3 regions of the Bradyrhizobium australafricanum genome follow, and region 3 is predicted to be linked to each of the others. Evidence: riboswitches for the same ligand, from Rfam matches in the RefSeq annotation. Region 3 holds a riboswitch; each other region holds the start of a gene.

Region 1 (6,195 bases), on a different contig from region 3:
AAACCCGCCTGCGCCGACGCCAAGTTCGCCGGCGGCGTTGGAAAGCCCGGTTACGGCCAGCAGCGAGCTGACGAGGCTGCCGTCGCCCGACACAAAGCCGCGCCGCTCCAGCGGCAACACGCGGTAATGATGCGCGCTCGCCGCCGCCCGCGCCCGGGCGGTGGCCGCATCGAGGCGCGCGATCTCGGCCTCCGCGCGATCGGGGTGCTGCACCACATCGCCCATCGCGCGGATCTGGTCCTTCACCTCGTCCAGCGTGCGCGGCACCGTGAATTCGACGAGGTGCAGCCCGTGGGCCTTCAACAGATCACGGGTCGCGCGCTTGTCGAACAGGCTGACCACGACGAGGTCGGGCTTGAGCAGCAACACGTCCTCGGCCTCGCCGGACAAGCGCGGAAAGTTTCGCGCCTTCTCCGCGGCCCAGGATTGCCAGGCATCGCGCGAGAAGCGGCTGAGGCCGATGATCTGGTCCGGGTCGGCCAGCGACAGCACGAGCTGGTCGCTGCAGACATTCATCGAGACGATGCGCGGTCCGGCGGCGAACGCGGCACCGGCGGAAATAAGCCACAGCACTATGGCGACCACCGCTCCAAGATGAAGCGAAGCGAGATGGCTGCCACGCTGACGCTGAGCCCCCTCTCCCGCTTGCGGGGGAGGGTTGGGGTGGGGGTTTCGCCGCGAGCCATATCGTGGAGAGAGCCCCCACCCGCTGCGCTCTTCGAGCGCAGCGACCTCCCCCGCAAGCGGGAGAGGTGAACTGAGCTCGTGGTGAGGCCGTGGCCACATCACACGTCCGCCCATGGCACGATGACGACCTCGCGCTGAAATTCGGCGCGATAGGCGCTGACCCGGAACACGCTGGCGAGGACGCTCTCCGACAATGCCTCGACGGGCGCGCCCTGCGCGGCCAGCCGCCCTTCCGACAGCACCAGCACGTGATCGGCGAAGCGCGCGGCAAGTCCCAGGTCATGCGTCACCACGATCACCAGCACGCCGCTGTCGGCGGCATTGCGCAGCTTCTGCATCACGTCGATCTGGTGGCGCGGATCGAGCGAGGCGGTCGGCTCGTCGGCGAGAATCACCGGCGCCTCCACCGCGAGCACCCGGGCCAGTGCGACGCGGCTGCGCTCGCCGCCGGAGAGTTCGGTGACGCGGCGATCGCTGAATTCAGTGACGTCAACCGCCTGCATGGCGCGCAGCACCGCCTCCATATCCGTCTGCGACAGCCGCGCCGGATCGGTCGCGCCGTGCGGATAGCGGCCGAGCGCGACGATGTCGCGCGCCGGCAGCGGCCAGTGCACCATGTGCCCCTGCGGCAAATAGGCGAAACGCTTCGCGCGCTCGCGCAGCGGCAGCGACGCCAGCGGATCGCCGCCGATCCGGATCTCGCCGCCCGACGGAATCAGCCCGGCCAGTGCACGCAGCAGCGTGGTCTTGCCGGCGCCGTTCGGGCCGACCAGCGCGACCAGATGACCCGACGGCAGCGACAGCGAGACATCGTGCAGCACCTTGCGGCTGCCGAGCGAGGCATTGAGCGCCGCGGCGGAGAGCAGCGTCATGCCACGCCTCCGCCGAGCGCGCGGCGCTCGCGCATGATCAGATAGAGGAAGAACGGCACGCCGATGATCGAGGTCAGCACGCCGACCTTGATGTCCGAGGTTGAAGGAATGATGCGCACCGCGATGTCGGCGGCGAGCAGCAGCGCCGAGCCGGTGAGCGCGCTCGGCACCAAGAGCCGCGCCGGATCGTGACCGATCACGGGACGCATCAGATGCGGCGCGACGAGGCCGATGAAACCGATCGTGCCGGTGACTGCGACCGCGCCGCCGACGCCAAGCGCCACGCCCGTGATCACGAAGAGCCGCAACCGCCCGACGTCGACGCCGAGGCTCTGCGCCGCCTCCTCGCCAAGCGTCAGCGCGCGGAAGGCGCTCGCCTGGCTGAGCAGGATGGCGGCGCCCGCGACGATGAAGGGCAGCGCCAGCGCCACGTGCTGGAAGCTGCGGTCCTCCAGCGAGCCGAGCAGCCAGAACGCGATCTCCAGCACCACGAACGGATTGCTGGAGAGGTTCATCACCAGCGCGGTCGCCGCCCCCGCAAAGCTCGAGATCGCGAGCCCCGCGAGGATCAGGATCAACAGCCCGGCATTGCGGCCGGCGATCGCAAGCAGCGCGAACACCGAGCCGAACGCGGCGATGATCGCCACCGCCGGCAGCGCGTAGGAGCGCACATCGGCGAGGCCCAGCGCGATCACCAGCACCGCGCCGAACGCCGCCGATTGCGGCGCGCCGAACAGCGACGGCGAGGCCAGCGGATTGCGCAGCAGCCCTTGCAGCGCCGCACCGGACAGCCCGAGAATGCCGCCGATCGCAAATGCCAGGATGGTGCGCGGCAGGCGGATCTCGCGCACGATCACCTGCGCCACATCGCTGCCGCCGCCGAACAGCGCCTCGATCACCGCGAGCGGCGACAGCCGCACCGGCCCGATGCCGAGCGAGAGCACGCACAGCAGGACCACGAGCGCGAGCAGCGCCGCGGTGGCGCCCCACCGGCGCCGCGCCGCGACCTCGGCCGCCAAGGCAAAATCCTGCACGCTCATCGGATCCATGCTCTTACAGCGATCGTCGTGGCAGACAAGCGACACTCGACAAAAACCGTGGCCGCACGGCCATTGCCCGACTTCCGCCGGATTGACTTTGCTACCCGGCCGAACCCTAGATGAACATGACGGTTCTTTCATGAGATGAAAAGGGAATGCGGTACGGGGAAACTTCCCCAACGCCGCGGCTGCCCCCGCAACTGTATGCGGTGAATCCTTCGTCACAGGCCACTGGGAATCTCGGTCCTGGGAAGGCGACGAAGGGTAACGACCCGCGAGCCAGGAGACCTGCCGTCAGCCGTGGTCACACGCGATGCTGCCGGTCGGGGAGTACAGGCATGAGCTTCACCTGATGCTGTGAGCACGATGGTGAGACTGGTTCGCGGTGACGTGCCACTGACGTTGCCGAGGCCTTGCTTATGTTCTCCTTCCCTTTCCATCGGCGGCGCCGCGCGCTTCTGCTCGCGTCGACGATGATCGCGCCGGCGACGATGATCGCGCCGGCATTCCTTGTCTCCGCAGCGCTGGCGCAGCAGGCACCCGCTCCCGATCAGCTGCCGGCGATCGAAGTCACCAAGCCGGGCGACCAGAACGTCACGCGCGCCAGGCCGGCCGCTGACGAAGCGCCGGCGCCGCGACGCCCGGCGCCGGGCACCTCGCAAGGCAACAATACAGGCAGCGGAGCCGGATCGGGCACGACAGGGACCGGTGTGGCCACCGGAACGGGCGGCACCGGCGGCCGTCAGTTCGCCGGCATTGTCGGCACCTCCTCGGCCGTGATCACCGCCGACGACATCGCGCATTCGCCGGTGCAGTCGTTGCCCGAGATCCTCGCGCAGGTGCCGGGCGTGCAGCTGCAAACGCCCTATGGCGGACCGAACGGCGCCAAGACGTCGGTCGACCTGCGCGGCTTCGGCGCGTTCGCGACCGACAATACCCTCTTCCTGCTCAACGGCCGCCGCCTCAACGACGTCGACAAGGCCGGCTTCGACCTCACCACGATTCCGCTCGATTCGATCGAGCGCATCGAGATCACGCGCGGCAACAGCGGCGCGGTGCTCTACGGCGACAACGCGGTGGGCGGCGTCGTCAACATCATCACCAAGACCGGCGTCGGCGGCCCGCCGACGACGATGCGGGCCGAGGCCGGAGTTGGCGCGTTCAACACCCGCATGGCCGCGGTCTCCGCGGCACTGAATTCCGGCCCGTGGTCCACCTCGTTCTACGGCAACGGCATCAAGTCGGACGGCTACCGCGTCAACAATGCGCTCGACCAGCGCAACGCTGCCGGCAACATCAACTACACGACGCCGGATCTCATCGCCTTCCTGACCGTCACCGGCAGCGACCAGAAGCTCGGTTTGCCCGGCGGACGGCTGGTCGATCCGTCGATCGGCGTGAATGAGCTGCTCACCGATCGCCGCGGCGCCGCGACGCCCTTCGACTATGCCAACCAGCAGACCGCCAGCGTCACCGCCGGCTTCACCAGGACGCTGATGAACGGCGTCGACCTCATCGTCGACGGCGGCTGGCGGCAGCGCGAGACGCAGAGCGGCTTCTTCGGCACGGTGCCGACCATCAGCTTCGCCTCGACCTACAATGATGCCGCGCTGCAGACCTGGTCGCTGACGCCGCGGCTCAGCGTCAAGAATGTGATGCTGGGCATGCCATCGACGATCCTGACCGGCATCGACTATTACGATTCGACATTCCGCGAGGCGCGCGGCGCCTATCAGGGCGTCGACCCGTTCCACATCTACAATATCGAGCAGCAGAGCGTGGCCGGCTATTGGCAACATACGCTGGGCCTGTTGCCAACGACCGACTTCTCCTACGGCGCGCGCGTCCAGAACACCAGCATCTCGGCGCGCGATCGCCACGACCCGAATGCGCCATTCGCATTCGACACCCAGGCGGCACCGCTCGACAGCAACGAGACGCAATACGCGCTGCATGTCGGCATCGAGCATCGCCTGACCGACACTTTCTCGGTGTTCGGCCGCGCGGCACGCGCATTCCGCACGCCTGATGTCGACGAACGTGTCGCGTCGGGTCCGTCATTCGACCCGCTGACGTTCGCCCCGATCCCGCAGAATTTCCAGCTCAAGACCCAGACCTCGCAGGATGTCGAGGGCGGCTTTCGCGTCAGGACCAACCGCTTCCAGGTCCAGTCCAGCGTCTATCTGATGGATCTCGAGAACGAGATCCATTTCAACCCGGTGCTGTTCTTCAACACCAACCTCGACCCCACCCGCCGCTACGGCTCGGAGACCAGCGCGGCGCTCAAGGTCAGCGACAGCGTCACCCTGCGCGGCGGCATGGCGATCACCCGCGCGGTGTTCCGCGAAGGCATCTGGGCCGGCAACGACGTGCCGCTGGTGTCGCGCTACACCGGCAATCTCGGCGTCACCTGGAATATCTGGCAGAACTATCTGGTGTTCGACGCCACGGTGCGGGCCTGGAGCTCGCGCATCATGGACAACGACCAGGCCAACACCCAGAGCCGGATTCCCGGCAACGCCACCGCCGATATCAAGCTGAGCGGGCAAGTTGACCGCTTCTTCTGGTCGCTGAGCGTGAACAACCTGTTCAACGCGCTCTATTACGACTACGCCATCGCGAGCACGTTCACCGAGGGCCGCTTCTCGGCCTACCCGCTGCCCGGCCGCACCTACATGGTAAAGGCCGGCGCGACGTTTTAGAGCTATCCGGTGGGGCGAGGTATGCCCCCGCCGTACCCTCTCATCACGTTACAAGCGTCCGCAAACTGGAGTAGAATTCCGGCAGCTGATTTGACCCGTGCAGGGGAAACGCATGGCCAAGGCCGGAAAGACGAGCAAGGACGGCGCGAAGACCAAAGACAAGGCCGACGATAAGTCGAAGAAGCCTCCGCCGCCCGCAGCGCTGCAGGACGATGACTATTACGAGGATGGCGACATCGCTACGCCGAAGCTCGACCGCTACGGCAATGATGACGAGCCGTTGTGAGGCCCGGCGAATATCGATCGACAGATCCTGCGCGCAGTCGCGCGCGGCGGCCTCGTAGCTTGCGAGCTACCGAGCCCGGCTCGTCGTCGCCAAGCAGACATTAGGTCGCAGCGAGGTCGTCGGCCGGACCACCCTTCCGGATTGGTTGCCCACCCCCTGAATGCTAGGCTCGCATGGACGCTGGGGTCCTTGCTGGGGGGCGGTGCCATGAGATTTGCGAAGGCAGTGCTCACGGTCTTCTGCATGATCGCGTCGATGTGCGACCCGTCCGATGCGCAATAAGCTCCCAGAAAAGTAGGAATCCTCGTCAACGGCGGCCCGTCGCCGCTCTTCGATTCCATCAAGAAAAATCTTCTGAGCGACTTCGCCGACCGCGGCTATCTCGAAGGACGCGACATCGTCATCGAACCGCGATTTGCCGAATCGAAGCTCGAGCGCCTTCCGGGCCTCGCCTCGGAGTTGGTCGGTGCGAATGTGGATGTCATCCTTGCACTCGGCGGCCCGGCGTCGGTGGCGTCGCAGAAGGCCACGTCGACGATCCCGGTGATCTTTGCGATCGTCACCGATCCGGTCGCGTTGAAGCTTGTCGCCTCGATGGACAAGCCAGG
Region 2 (6,195 bases), on a different contig from region 3:
GCGTTTCAGATCCGAGCTCAGTATCCCCGCAACTGGGCTATGCTTTTGGATGACGACCAATCACACCGCTGAAGAGCACGCCGATCGGCATCCCGTTCGCCGCCCGTCTGCCAAGTTGTACAGAGATTGAAACAAAGCTTGGAACCCGCGGACCCAAGACTGGCGTAAGCAGGGCCTGCATCAATAGCAAGCCCGCTCATTCTTTTTCCGTCGGCAGTTTCGTATAGTCGCGTTGATCTAGCCCACCGTTTCCGGCAGGAACGCCTACCAAGGTGCGCTTTGGTGCCGGCCCATGACCGCCCGACTACCGCCCACGTCGCTCAACTCGGCAACACGTTGCGAAAATACTCATCGGCGACAAACCTTAGTGTAGATTTTTAATCCCAGGCAATATCGGCGGCATACCACGGCATAATTGAGCTCCGCTGAGCTTTTGTTTTAACTGTGGTCAGATTTTCGGCGGATGTCCTCGCCGTGATCGAACCATCGGCTGTCCTCCCTCCGCCGATGGACGTCGGTGCGATGCATAGCAGCGTCGCTCCTCCCGGATACACTTCGCCCGGCCGCTAAAGGCGGTCGGGCTTTTTCGTTCCCCAATTCCCCTCACGATCACCGAGTGCGCAAAGTCCCACAAGCGATCGGCTTTCTCGACGAGAGACAACAGGCCAAGGCTCAACGGTCGACGGGAGCGGATCCAGCGCGCAGCTCGCGGGCGGCAGCGACCATGTTGACCAGTGCTGGGCGAACCTCCTCCCATTTCCGCGTCTTCAGGCCGCAGTCCGGATTAACCCAGAGCTGCGAATCACGGAGCCGCTTGCGAGCCAGCGCCATGAGTTCCGTCATCTCGCTGGTCTCGGGCACGCGTGGAGAATGGATGTCGTACACGCCCGGCCCGATTTGATTTGGATATTTGTAGTTCCGAAACGCGTCGAGCAATTCCATCTTCGAGCGCGAGGTCTCGATCGAGATGACATCGGCGTCCATTGCAGCAATCGCATCGATGATGTCGTTGAATTCCGAGTAGCACATATGGGTATGAATCTGGGTTTGATCGGCGACGCCCGATGAGCAGATGCGGAAGCAATCCCCGGCCCAGTCGAGATAGGCCGCCCACTCCGATCGACGCGGTGGCAACCCCTCGCGCAGCGCTGCTTCGTCGATCTGGATCATGGTCGCACCAGCATTCTCGAGATCCCTGACTTCGTCTCGGATCGCGAGCGCAAGTTGGCGGCAGGCCTCGCTTCTGGGAATATCATCGCGAACAAACGACCAGTTCAAAATCGTTACCGGTCCGGTCAACATCGCCTTCATCGGCTTGTTGGTTAGTGATTGCGCGTAGCGCCACCAGTCCACGGTGATCGGCTTCGGCCGCGAGACGTCGCCAAACAGGATCGGTGGCCGAACGCAGCGCGAGCCATAGGATTGTACCCAGCCGTTTTTGGTAAATGCGAAGCCGGCGAGTTGCTCGCCGAAGTACTGCACCATGTCATTGCGCTCAAACTCGCCGTGCACGAGCACGTCCAGGCCAATGTCCTCCTGCCAACGGACAGCACGCGCAGTCTCTTCCTTGAGAAACTTGTCGTATTGCCCGTCGCTCATCGAGCCTCTCGCGTGCGCCGCGCGGGCAGTCCGCACCTCTGCGGTCTGCGGAAACGATCCGATCGTCGTGGTCGGAAACGCCGGCAGTTTGAAGCGCTTGCGTTGGATCTCGGCACGACTGGCAAATGGGCTGGCGCGCCGTCGCATGGCCTGATTGATCGCACTGATCCGGACGGCGACATTGGCGTCACGGATCTTCGGGGAAGTTTCGCGGCGGGTGGTAACGCGCTCCGATTCCGCAAGAGCGTCGGCGACATTCTGATCGCCTGCGAGTGCCCGTGCCAAGGTCGCAAGCTCGCGAATCTTCTGAACCGAGAACGCGAGCCAGCTCTTGACATCGGAAGCAAGCTCCGTTTCGAGTTCAACATCGACCGGCACGTGAAGCAGCGAACAGGATGGGGCGATCTGTACGCGATCCTTGCCGAGCTTCGCAATGGCGGGATCGAGCCGCTGGCGCAGCGCCGACAAATTCGTCCGCCACACATTGCGACCGTCTATCACGCCGAGTGACATGACGAGTTCACTTCGCCCGGCAGCAATGATCTGATCCAATAACTCCGGCGCCCGAACCAGATCGACATGCAGGCCGGCAATAGGTAGGCGCAAGGCGGTGTGAAGATTGTCGCCAAGGTGGCCGAAATAGCTGGCAACCATGATCTTGATGGCCGGCCCTTCCTTGGCGAGCCGGTCATAGGCATGCAGCAAAGAATTTTTTAACCCCTCATCCAGATCAAGGACCATGCAGGGCTCGTCAAATTGAACCCATTTTGCTCCGCGTTTGGCCAATTCCTGCAGAACCTCGATATAGATCGGTATCAGGTCATCCAGGAGTGACAGTGGCTGGAACGCGGGATCAGCACTCTTGCCTAACTTCAAGAAAGTCGCCGGACCGATCAGGACAGGGCGCGTCTGAAAGCCAAGGGCCTTGGCTTCCTCATACTCCTCGATAGGCTTGCGAGAGGAGAGTCTGAAAGTCTGCCCCCGATGAAATTCCGGAACCATGTAGTGGTAGTTGGTATCGAACCACTTGGTCATCTCCTGCGCGGGTGCGCCATAGCCGCGAGGTCCGTGACCGCAACTCGCATCCTGACTGCCGCTTTGTGAACCGCGTGCCATGGCGAAATACGTCTTGAGAGAAGCAGGCTCGGCTTTCGAGGCATAGACTTCCGGGATGGCGCCGACCATGACACTGGTGTCGAGCACCTGATCGTATAGCGAGAAATCGTTCGACGGAATGATGGTGACACCGAGGGATTTCTGGCGCGCCCAGTTCGCCGCACGTAGGCCGGCTGCGTCCTCGAGCAATTGCTGTTCGCTGATTCTTCCGGCCCAATAGCTTTCGAGCGCGAGTTTAAGCTCGCGTCTTGGACCAATGCGCGGCGTTCCGAGCGTGGCAACCGGAAGTGAGAGAAGAGACATAGCGTTAACCCCATGTTGGGGGCAAAGGCCATGGCGGACGCAGGCAGGAGACGTCGCGCGAGCGACGGCTGCTTGGCGCACCACCGGGACACCCCGCCCGTGGACGAACATATTGTCGGGGCAGGTCTCCTGGCTCGCGGGTCATCGCCACTGTCCGGCCTTCCCGAAGCCGCGCAGGCTTCAGTGACTCTGTTGGACAGCGGCTCGCCGCTCACAGTTGCGGGGGCAGCGCCGGCATCACCGGCTTCCCTCTTAGCTCCGGATCAAACAGGAACCGGAGAACCTCGACGACTTGGATTATCGGCAAGACAACTCCGCCGTCAACCTCTCAAATTGATGCTGCGACTCTCCTACGTGTTGACGATGCACGGCCACTCTTGATCGCGACGTTGAAGGCACTCTCCAATCACAGATATCGGGGTGACCGTCTGCGAGGCGCGTTGGCGTCGGACCGCGTGTCAGATCATGGAAGAGACGAATGCGGCCTGGGCGATGAAGGTCACGGTGCCGAGACAGGACGCTCTTCACGCGATCCAGCTTTCGAACATTCATCGAGCACCCTTCGCTACGTCCCCCTTTCTCCACCAACAACCAGTGTGAATAGGCGCGCTATACGCTAAATCCGGCAGCGTACTCAGCGAGCATGTTGATCTACGACCAATCCTGGTAGGCGCCACGCGGATGTTTTTGACGATACTGCGCAAAGCAAGCATAGTGAATCACCAACGAAAAGAGTAGCTCGCAATGAAAATGGCTGTTTGGAGTGCCCTCGGCGTCTTTGCTGCTGCCGTCTTTACGGTCGGCCTGTTCGGCTGGATAGCAAGGCCATTTATGAACCCGGCCGTCAGACAGATGCTCTCGAAAGTGTTGAGCAGTTCAAGTCGAAGCTAGCCTTGCCTTCTTGCCCGGTCGGTACGACTGCATGGAAGCGCAGCTCCTCCAATGTTGACTGCGGCGACGGAGCAGATAGACGCCGGTCACGAGTGTGCCGTCACGCGAGCGGCGAATGCCGTCGTCCCATCGCCTGCCTGACTTTTGAATTTCCTTAGCGCCGATTCCTAATCGCTCGCCGCTGATGGGCGGCTTCGCCTCGTTGTTGGCCATAAAGCGCCAAGCACAACCGGCTGATGCACCTCCGCAGCAGCGGCAACGACCCTGGACCACACGGTTCGATGGCGGCAAACCTGCACCCAATTGTCGTCTGGCTTCTGGCAGCGAGGCCTTCAAAACTGCGCTGCTCGAACATCCAGTAGCGTGACAGGAATGAGCCAAGAAAGTCGCTGCGAATAGGCTAATGGCAACATAAATAAGGTGCGCAGGTCGGGAAGGCGACAAAGGCGGCACAAATCTGGTGCGAACTGCCTGTTATTGCCTGGCACGAAGAATGCAAGTCCTCGCTTACCCAGGCTTCTCCTCCTGGGCAGGTCCAGCATTGCAAGTTGAAGCTTTGGCTGACCAGGAAGTTAGCGGCGCGTGACATCGAGGGACAGCGCCTGCTTGCGCGGGACATCAGCAGGTGCTCGCGTCACGTTGCCGCTAACTTCTAGCGATCTCGTAGATCACGTTGAAGATTGTCCTCTTTGGAATTGACGCGTGGATGAGAACCAGATGGGCCGGCAGCAATGAAGAGAATGTCTGGAACGCGCGTGCTTTGGTTCTGTCTCGGTCGATCGCTGATCTGCCTGGCCGGGCTGGCAGCGACAAACAGCAATGTTCGCGCCAACGACAGCGCGCTTGTCGAAAGGGTCAAGTCAACGTGGCGAGCGCAAGACGGCGAGACTATGGAACAAATCATCTCCAAGGTCTCGAAGGTGGCTCACTTTGTCCCTCGGTCGTGGGGAGTCGCTGAAGGAATTGACCGAACAGAATATGTGTACTTTTCGTGGACCAGACACCAAGACAACAGATCAGACGAACAGTACGCAATCACTTGGAAGATCGCGACCGACGGAACGATCAGACTTGCGTCGTCATATGCCAAGCCGATTGAATTGGGCTGGCGCGCCTTTGCGCTCTCGTTGATCGCCAGTGAGGTCACCGATGGCGAAAAGGACGCAAATCTTCGCTTTTTGCACGATCCTGTTAACTTCAACTTCGTAACGACCGCACAAGGCAAGCTCGGCAATCTTCTGCGGCACGGCCGGTGCCATATCATTGAGCCCGTTGCGGTGGATTACGTGGCGAAACCGAATGACAAGCCGACGGAAAAGGGTGATCTTTGGCGCGTTCTGCTTTTGGTGAACTGCAAGATCCCAGGCCCCCATTATTTTACCTACAACGGTGTCATCACTTTCGAGAAAAGCGAAGGACAAGATTGGGAGCCTCAATCTTTTCTTGCCAAGCGTATCGCGGCCTTTCCTCCAGGCTCTTGGTTCGATCGCATAGAGCCAAATGAACGAGAAACAATAGAGAGGGCGCGAAAGGCCTCGGCCAATGATCGCACCGAGTAAGATCGCGGCGCAGCTCCTTGACGCTGAGCGCCTCTGACTAGCAGCCAAAGCACACTCGCTCGGAAACGTTGACGTGTGCTGTTCTGTCTTTGCAACAAACCGGTAGCCTCTCTCGCAGCTCGTCACAGGAAAAGGCAGACAGCACTGTTGCTCGCGGCCATTCTACGAGAAAATCGATGCTATGATCAGACGACCACGTGCCAGCTTACGAGAACCGATTTAGCCTTCCCCGCACATACGCAGTGCGCGGACGCCAATCTGCGACGAGGCCAGCTCGAAATCCCATTCTGCAGGGGACTTCGCCCAGCAGGCGTGCGCGCAGCGCATCGCTTCAACGGAAAATGGCACCCGCAGGAGCGTGAGCATAGCGACGCCGAAGGCGGCACGCGGGACCGAGTGCAGCGACGAGACCGGTTAAATGGGTACCCGGGAACGGGGCAGTGATAGCGACGCCGGCATTCCTGATGGCGGCGGGCGCCTTTCCCGAGTATCCCCGGCGAGGAGCTCCGCAGCCATGCGCAATGGATGAACCGTAGAATTGAGACGGAGGATCTAGATTTCCTCGGGCGCATTCGTCTGCGCGTCATAAATCCTGATCTGAAGCATGGGAAAGCGCTTCTTTAATTCTTCCCTACCCGCCCGGGCGCCGTCTCTCGTTGTAAATTCGGCTTCGAGTCGGCCGTCCACTTCAAGCCCGTAACAAGAGACCGGCAATTCACGGCTGGCT
Region 3 (6,195 bases):
CTCGTCCGTCTCATCGCTGCGTTCGGACAACGCCTCCGCTGCGGCTTCGAACAACTGGGCCAGCCCTGAGAAGACGTCGCGGAACAGCCCCGACACCCGCAGCGTGACGTCGATGCGCGGCCGGCCGAGCTCCGCCGGCGCGATGATGTCGTAGCCCGACACCCGCCCCGATCCATGATCCCAGCGCGGCGCGATGCCGGCGAGGTGCAGGGCCATCGCAAAATCCTCGCCCGCGGTGCGCATCGTCGAGGAGCCCCAGAGGTCGACCACGAGTCCCTTCGGCCAGTCGCCGTGATCCTGCAAATGACGGCGCAGCAGCTCTTCGGCAAGCTTCACGCCTTGGGCATGCGCCGACGGCGTCGGCACCGCGCGCGGATCGACCGCAAACAGGTTGCGTCCGGTCGGCAGCACGTCGCTGCGTCCGCGATAGGGCGAGCCCGCCGGCCCCGGCGCCACGCGCCGCCCCGCGAGCGCAGCGCGCAGCGCCGCCCTCTCCGCCTCGCCGCAAGCGCCCTGCCCGAACACATGCAGGCCGTCGCCGAACTGGCTTTCCTTGAGGTCGCAGACGAAACGATCGATCTGCGGAATGGCTTCGGCCGCCGAGACCGACGCGGCGAGACCGAGATCGTCCTCCAGCCCGGCGATGCGCGCTTCGTCGCGGATCGCGGCGATCAGGCGCTGCCGCCGCGCCGGATCGAGACCATCGGCGGTCGAATACTCATCGAGCAAGCGCTCGAGACGGCGCAGGCCTTCGGGGACCGCGGCCTTCGCGAGCGGCGGCGGCAGATGACCGATCGTCACGGCACCGATCCGGCGCTTGGCCTGCGCCGCCTCGCCGGGATCGTTGACGATGAAGGGATAGACAACAGGCAGATCGCCGATCAGCGCCTCCGGCCAGCATGCGGATGACAGCGCAACCGACTTGCCGGGCAGCCATTCCAGCGTGCCATGCGCGCCGATGTGGACGACGGCATCGATGGCCTGCTGCCTGAGCCACAGATGGAACGCGACATAGGCATGGCGCGGCGTGCGCGCCAGATCGTGGTAATCGGCGTCGCGCTGCCCCACCTCACCGCGCTCCGGCTGAACGGCGATGACCGATTTGCCGCAGCAGATCGCCGCGAAATGAAATGCGCCGTCACGGCAATCGGGATCATCCTCCGGCGCGCCCCATGCGCGGCTGAGATCGTCCTGCAGCAGCTCGGGAAGGCCGGAAAGCGCCGCGCGATAGTCGGCGACGTTCCACGTCAGGGTCCTGCGCAAAAGAATGTCGCCCAGCGACTCCACCGGCTCAAGGTCAAATCCCGCGCCCGCGAGATCAGCCAGCATCGCCCCGACCGAGGCAAGCGCATCGAGGCCGACGGCATGCGCGACCTGATGTGGACGGCCGGGATAGTTCGATAGCACCAGCGCAAGCCGCTTCTTCTGTGCCGGCTTGCCGGCAAGCCGATGCCAGGCGGCCACGCGTGCGGCAATTGCAGCGACGCGCCCGGCATCCGGTCGATGCGCAAGATGCGCGAATTGCAGCTCGGGATCGCGCTCACCAGGCGATTTGAAGCTGACGACGCCCGCGAACAGGCGGCCGTCGACCTCCGGCAGCACCACATGCATCGCGAGATCGCCGGGCGAGAGCCCGCGGAGCGACAAGGCCCAATCCTCGCGCCGCGCGGTCGACAAAGCGACCTGGAACACCGGGCATGATGCAGCGTCGAACGGCGTCGTGCCGTCGTCACCGGCCGCGGAAAACGCGGTCGCATTGACGATGGCCGCTGGAGCGCATTGCGCAAACTGAGCGCGCAGCCAATCCGCCACGCCCGCCGCCTTCAGCGAGGTGACGAACACACCGTGGGCATCAAAGCCCCTCTCACGCAATGCATCGATCAATGCATCGACCGGCGCCGTATCGCCTGCCGCGAGGTAGGAACGATAAAACGTCACCAGCACGCGCGGCCGGCCGTCCGATGCCGGCAACGCCGCGATGGCACCGCGCCGGGAATCGTAGACGCCGATCTCGGGAAGATCGATCTCGCCGACCACCGGCCCAGCATAGAGTCCGGACGCCAGCGCCAGCTGCGCGATAACGGCCTGCGCGGCAACCGGGCCGCCTTTGTCGCACAGCACCTTCAGACGGCGCAGCGTCGAGACCGGCAAGGTCGAGAATTCATCGAGCCGCAGATCGTCGCGGCCATCGGCCGGTAGCACCACCAGGGCGATGCCGCGCTCCTTCGCCAGCCGATGCACCGCGGCCAGCCCGTATGACCAATAGGGCTCGCCGCCGATCAGCCGCACCAGGATGCCGCGCGCGTGCGACAGCGTCCGCTCGATATAGGTATCGACCGACAGCGGATGGCGCAGCTCCGCGAGGTTGGCGAGCCGCAGCGACGGCAGCGCAGCACGGCCGCGCCGCCAGCCGGCCGCGAAGGCAGCAAGATCGCTGTCGGAAAACGACAACACCACGAGATCGGCCGGATCCTGGCCGAGGTCCCTTGGCGTCGCGGTCTCCTCAAGGCCGCGGCTCTCGCGGAAGACGACGTGCATCAGACACCAAGCCGTGCCCTGATCGCGGCTTCATCGATGTCGGCATGTTCGCCGATCACGACGAGCTTCGACTGCCGCGCCCGGGCGCCCCAGGGCATGTCGAACTGATGCCGCACCCGTTCGCCGACCGATTGCACCAGCAGCCGCATCGGCTTGCCTTCGATCGCGATGTAGCCCTTGGCGCGCAGCACGTTCTGCTCGCGCGCCAGCCCCTTGATCGAGGCGACCAGCGCGTCGACATCCGAAACTTCCGGAAGATCGATCACGACGGAATTGAAATCGTCGTGCTCGTGTTCCTCCTCGCCATCGTGATGCGACGGCCGCGCCGCGAGGTCGTTTTCAGCCGCCGCCTCGAGCCCGAGGATCACGCGCGCGTCGATCGTGCCGTCGACGACAGGCAACATCGGCACCTCGCGCGGCATCTCGGCCGCGATCACCGCTTTCGCCGCCTTGACCCCTTCCGCCCCGGCGAGATCCGCCTTGGTCAGCAGCACGATATCGGCACAGGCGATCTGGTCCTCGAACACTTCCGACAGCGGCGTCTCGTGGTCGAGATTGTCGTCCGCCGCACGCTGCGCATCCACCGCGGCCGGATCAGGCGCAAAACGGCCGGCGGCGACGGCCTCGGCATCGGCGAGCGCGATCACGCCGTCGACCGTGATCCGCGAACGGATCTCCGGCCAGTCGAACGCTTTCAGCAGCGGCTTCGGCAGGGCGAGCCCCGAGGTCTCGATCACGATGTGATCAGGCTTCACGTTCCGCGCCAGCAACTGCTCCATCGCCGGGATGAAATCGTCGGCGACGGTGCAGCAGATGCAGCCATTGGCGAGCTCGACGATGTTCTCGGCCGGACAATTGGCGTCGGCGCACGACTTCAGGATGTCGCCGTCGACGCCTTCGCTGCCGAATTCGTTGACCAGCACCGCGAGCTTCTTGCCGTTGGCATTGCGGATCAGATGCTGGATCAGTGTCGTCTTGCCGGAGCCGAGAAAGCCGGTCACGACCGTGACAGGAATTTTGGCGAGCGTGGTCATTCTGCGGCCTCCGGCACGACGGCGATGGGTGGAATGCGGGCGAGCGATTGCTTGCGGAAGATTTCCGGACGGCTGCGCCACGGCACGATGCCGTCGGGCGCCGCCGCATAGGCGGAGGCACCGGCGATCACATCCGCGGCATTGGCTTCGGACAAGCGGCCGTAGACATAGGACCAGCGCCCCGGCGCGCTGAGCGCGACCGAGCAACCCTGGCTGCAGGCCGACAGGCATGCGACGGGAACCAGATTGACGTCATCGGGCACGCCGGCCTCGACAAGCGCGGCATGCAGGCGTGCACCGGGCGCGAGCTCACCTTCCGCCGGCGTCTGGCCGGCGCGGCAAGTGATGCAGACATGAAGTGTGACGCTCATCGCCCTTCCTGGATTGACAGCGGGAAGCGATGAGGCACACGAACCGATTTTGGACAGGTTCGTTCCCCGTCGCGGAACACCCCGTCCGCCGGTTTCACAACATGCTGCGTTGGCAGGTCTCCCGGCTTGCGGAGCAGGTTTTACCCTTCGATGCCCACCTTCCCGACTCCGTATGGAATCAGTGGCTTGGGCATCTCTCCGGTCACGGTCGCGGGGGCGGCTGCGCTTCGGACCCGATTTAGCGGAGCCCTATCGCATTCCCTCTTCGCCTGTCGTAGGACAGGAACCAACGCGGGACCACCATTCGTCCAAGCCTCGCACTTGTCAAGCCGAAGGAATGTGATGACTTCTGATGGAAAGGGCGCTGAAGACGGCGCCGTCGGCACCGATCTCTCGCTGGATACGCGCCACGCGGACAAGATGGCGAAAAAGAAGGCCGCCCGCGACCGCATCATGGCGACCAAGAGCGGTGAAAAGGGCCTGATCATCGTCCATACCGGCGCCGGCAAAGGAAAATCCTCCTCCGCGTTCGGCATGATCGTGCGCTGTGTGGCGCACGGCTTTCCCTGCGCCGTGGTGCAGTTCATCAAGGGCGCCTGGGATACCGGCGAGCGCCGCCTGCTCACCGGGCATTTCGGCGATCTCTGTCAATTTCACGCCATGGGCGAAGGCTTTACCTGGGAGACGCAGGATCGCGCCCGCGACATCGCGGCAGCGCAAGCCGGCTGGGAAAAGGCCAGGCAGCTGATCGCGGACCCGAGCCTGCGCATGGTCGTGCTCGACGAGATCAACATCGCGCTACGCTACGATTACCTTGCGATCGCCGATGTCGTCGACTTCCTGACCACGTCGAAGCCGCCGATGACCCATGTCGTGCTCACCGGGCGCAATGCCAAGGACGAATTGATCGAGATTGCCGACCTCGTCACCGAGATGACGCTGGTGAAGCATCCGTTCCGCTCCGGCATCAAGGCCCAGCCGGGCGTCGAATTCTGACAGACATCTCCATGGCGCGCGCATTGATGATCCAGGGAGCCGGCTCGGACGTGGGCAAATCGCTCATCGTCGCCGGCCTCGCGCGCGCCGCGAGACGGCGCGGCCTGCGCGTGCTGCCGTTCAAGCCGCAGAACATGTCGAACAACGCCGCGGTGACCGTCGACGGCGGCGAGATCGGACGCGCGCAGGCGTTGCAGGCGCTCGCCGCCGGCGTCGAGCCGCACACCGACATGAACCCGGTGCTGCTCAAGCCCGAGACCGATGTTGGCGCCCAGATCATCGTGCACGGCAAACGGATTGCCACCGCACGCGCGCGCGAATATGCCGGCATGAAACCATCGCTGATGGGCGCGGTGCTGGAGAGTTTTGCGCGCCTGAAGCAGCGCGCCGATCTGGTGCTGGTCGAGGGCGCCGGCAGCCCCGCCGAGGTCAACTTACGCAAAGCCGATATCGCCAATATGGGTTTTGCGCGCAAAGCAGACGTGCCCGTGGTGCTGGTCGGCGACATCGACCGCGGCGGCGTGATCGCGCAGCTCGTCGGCATCAAGACGGTGATCGACCCTGATGATGCCGCGATGATCCAGGGCTTTATCATCAACAAATTCCGCGGCGATCCGACATTGTTCGATGACGGCTATCGCTTGATCGAAGAGCGCACCGCCTGGCGCGGATTTGGCGTGCTGCCCTGGTTCGTCCGCGCCGGCGAACTTCCGGCCGAAGATGCGCTCGGGCTCGGCGAGGCGCGCAAGCCGGGCCAGTGCAAGATCGCGTTCCTTGCGCTGTCGCGGATCGCCAATTTCGACGACCTCGATCCGCTGAAGCTGGAGCCCGGCGTCGATCTCGTGATGGTACGTCCGGGCGAAGCCATCCCGGGTGATGCGAAGCTCGTCATCCTGCCCGGCTCGAAATCGACCCGCGGCGATCTCGCCTTCCTGCGCGCGCAGGGCTGGGACATCGATCTCCTCGCGCATCATCGCCGCGGCGGCCATGTCCTCGGCCTGTGCGGCGGATACCAGATGCTTGGACACAGCGTCGCCGACCCCGATGGGATCGAAGGTCCTGCCGGCGAAACGCGCGGGCTCGGGCTGCTCGATGTCGCAACCACCATGACCGAACAGAAGACGCTGACGCGCGCCAGCGCGGTGCATGCCGCGACCAGCCAGCCGATCAGCGCCTATGAAATCCATATCGGGCGCACCGACGGGCCGGATCGCGCGCGGCCTTTTGCATCACTCGACGGTACGGCTGAGGGCGCT

The links. Region 3 has a riboswitch for cobalamin ahead of J6525_RS30430 (DUF1636 family protein). Riboswitches for the same ligand answer to the same signal wherever they lie in the genome.
Region 1: linked by a shared signal. The riboswitch ahead of J6525_RS06465 (TonB-dependent receptor) and the one ahead of J6525_RS30430 (DUF1636 family protein) in region 3 are both predicted to bind cobalamin.
Region 2: linked by a shared signal. The riboswitch ahead of metE (5-methyltetrahydropteroyltriglutamate--homocysteine S-methyltransferase) and the one ahead of J6525_RS30430 (DUF1636 family protein) in region 3 are both predicted to bind cobalamin.

What each region holds. Positions count from the first base shown of each region.
Region 1 is NZ_JAGKJL010000005.1:1,960-8,154, forward strand. Features, by position in the region: gene J6525_RS06450 (ABC transporter substrate-binding protein) at 1-516, opposite strand, end outside; gene J6525_RS06455 (ABC transporter ATP-binding protein) at 786-1,559, opposite strand; gene J6525_RS06460 (FecCD family ABC transporter permease) at 1,556-2,599, opposite strand; cobalamin riboswitch at 2,712-2,909, shown strand; gene J6525_RS06465 (TonB-dependent receptor) at 3,019-5,301, shown strand; gene J6525_RS06470 (hypothetical protein) at 5,414-5,587, shown strand; gene J6525_RS06475 (ABC transporter substrate-binding protein) at 5,927-6,195, shown strand, end outside.
Region 2 is NZ_JAGKJL010000026.1:35,302-41,496, reverse strand. Features, by position in the region: gene metE (5-methyltetrahydropteroyltriglutamate--homocysteine S-methyltransferase) at 673-3,018, opposite strand; cobalamin riboswitch at 3,121-3,320, opposite strand; gene J6525_RS23025 (nodulate formation efficiency C protein) at 4,650-5,468, shown strand; gene J6525_RS23020 (hypothetical protein) at 6,021-6,195, opposite strand, start outside.
Region 3 is NZ_JAGKJL010000041.1:65,072-71,266, forward strand. Features, by position in the region: gene cobN (cobaltochelatase subunit CobN) at 1-2,538, opposite strand, end outside; gene cobW (cobalamin biosynthesis protein CobW) at 2,538-3,572, opposite strand; gene J6525_RS30430 (DUF1636 family protein) at 3,569-3,943, opposite strand; cobalamin riboswitch at 4,038-4,249, opposite strand; gene cobO (cob(I)yrinic acid a,c-diamide adenosyltransferase) at 4,286-4,939, shown strand; gene J6525_RS30440 (cobyric acid synthase) at 4,951-6,195, shown strand, end outside.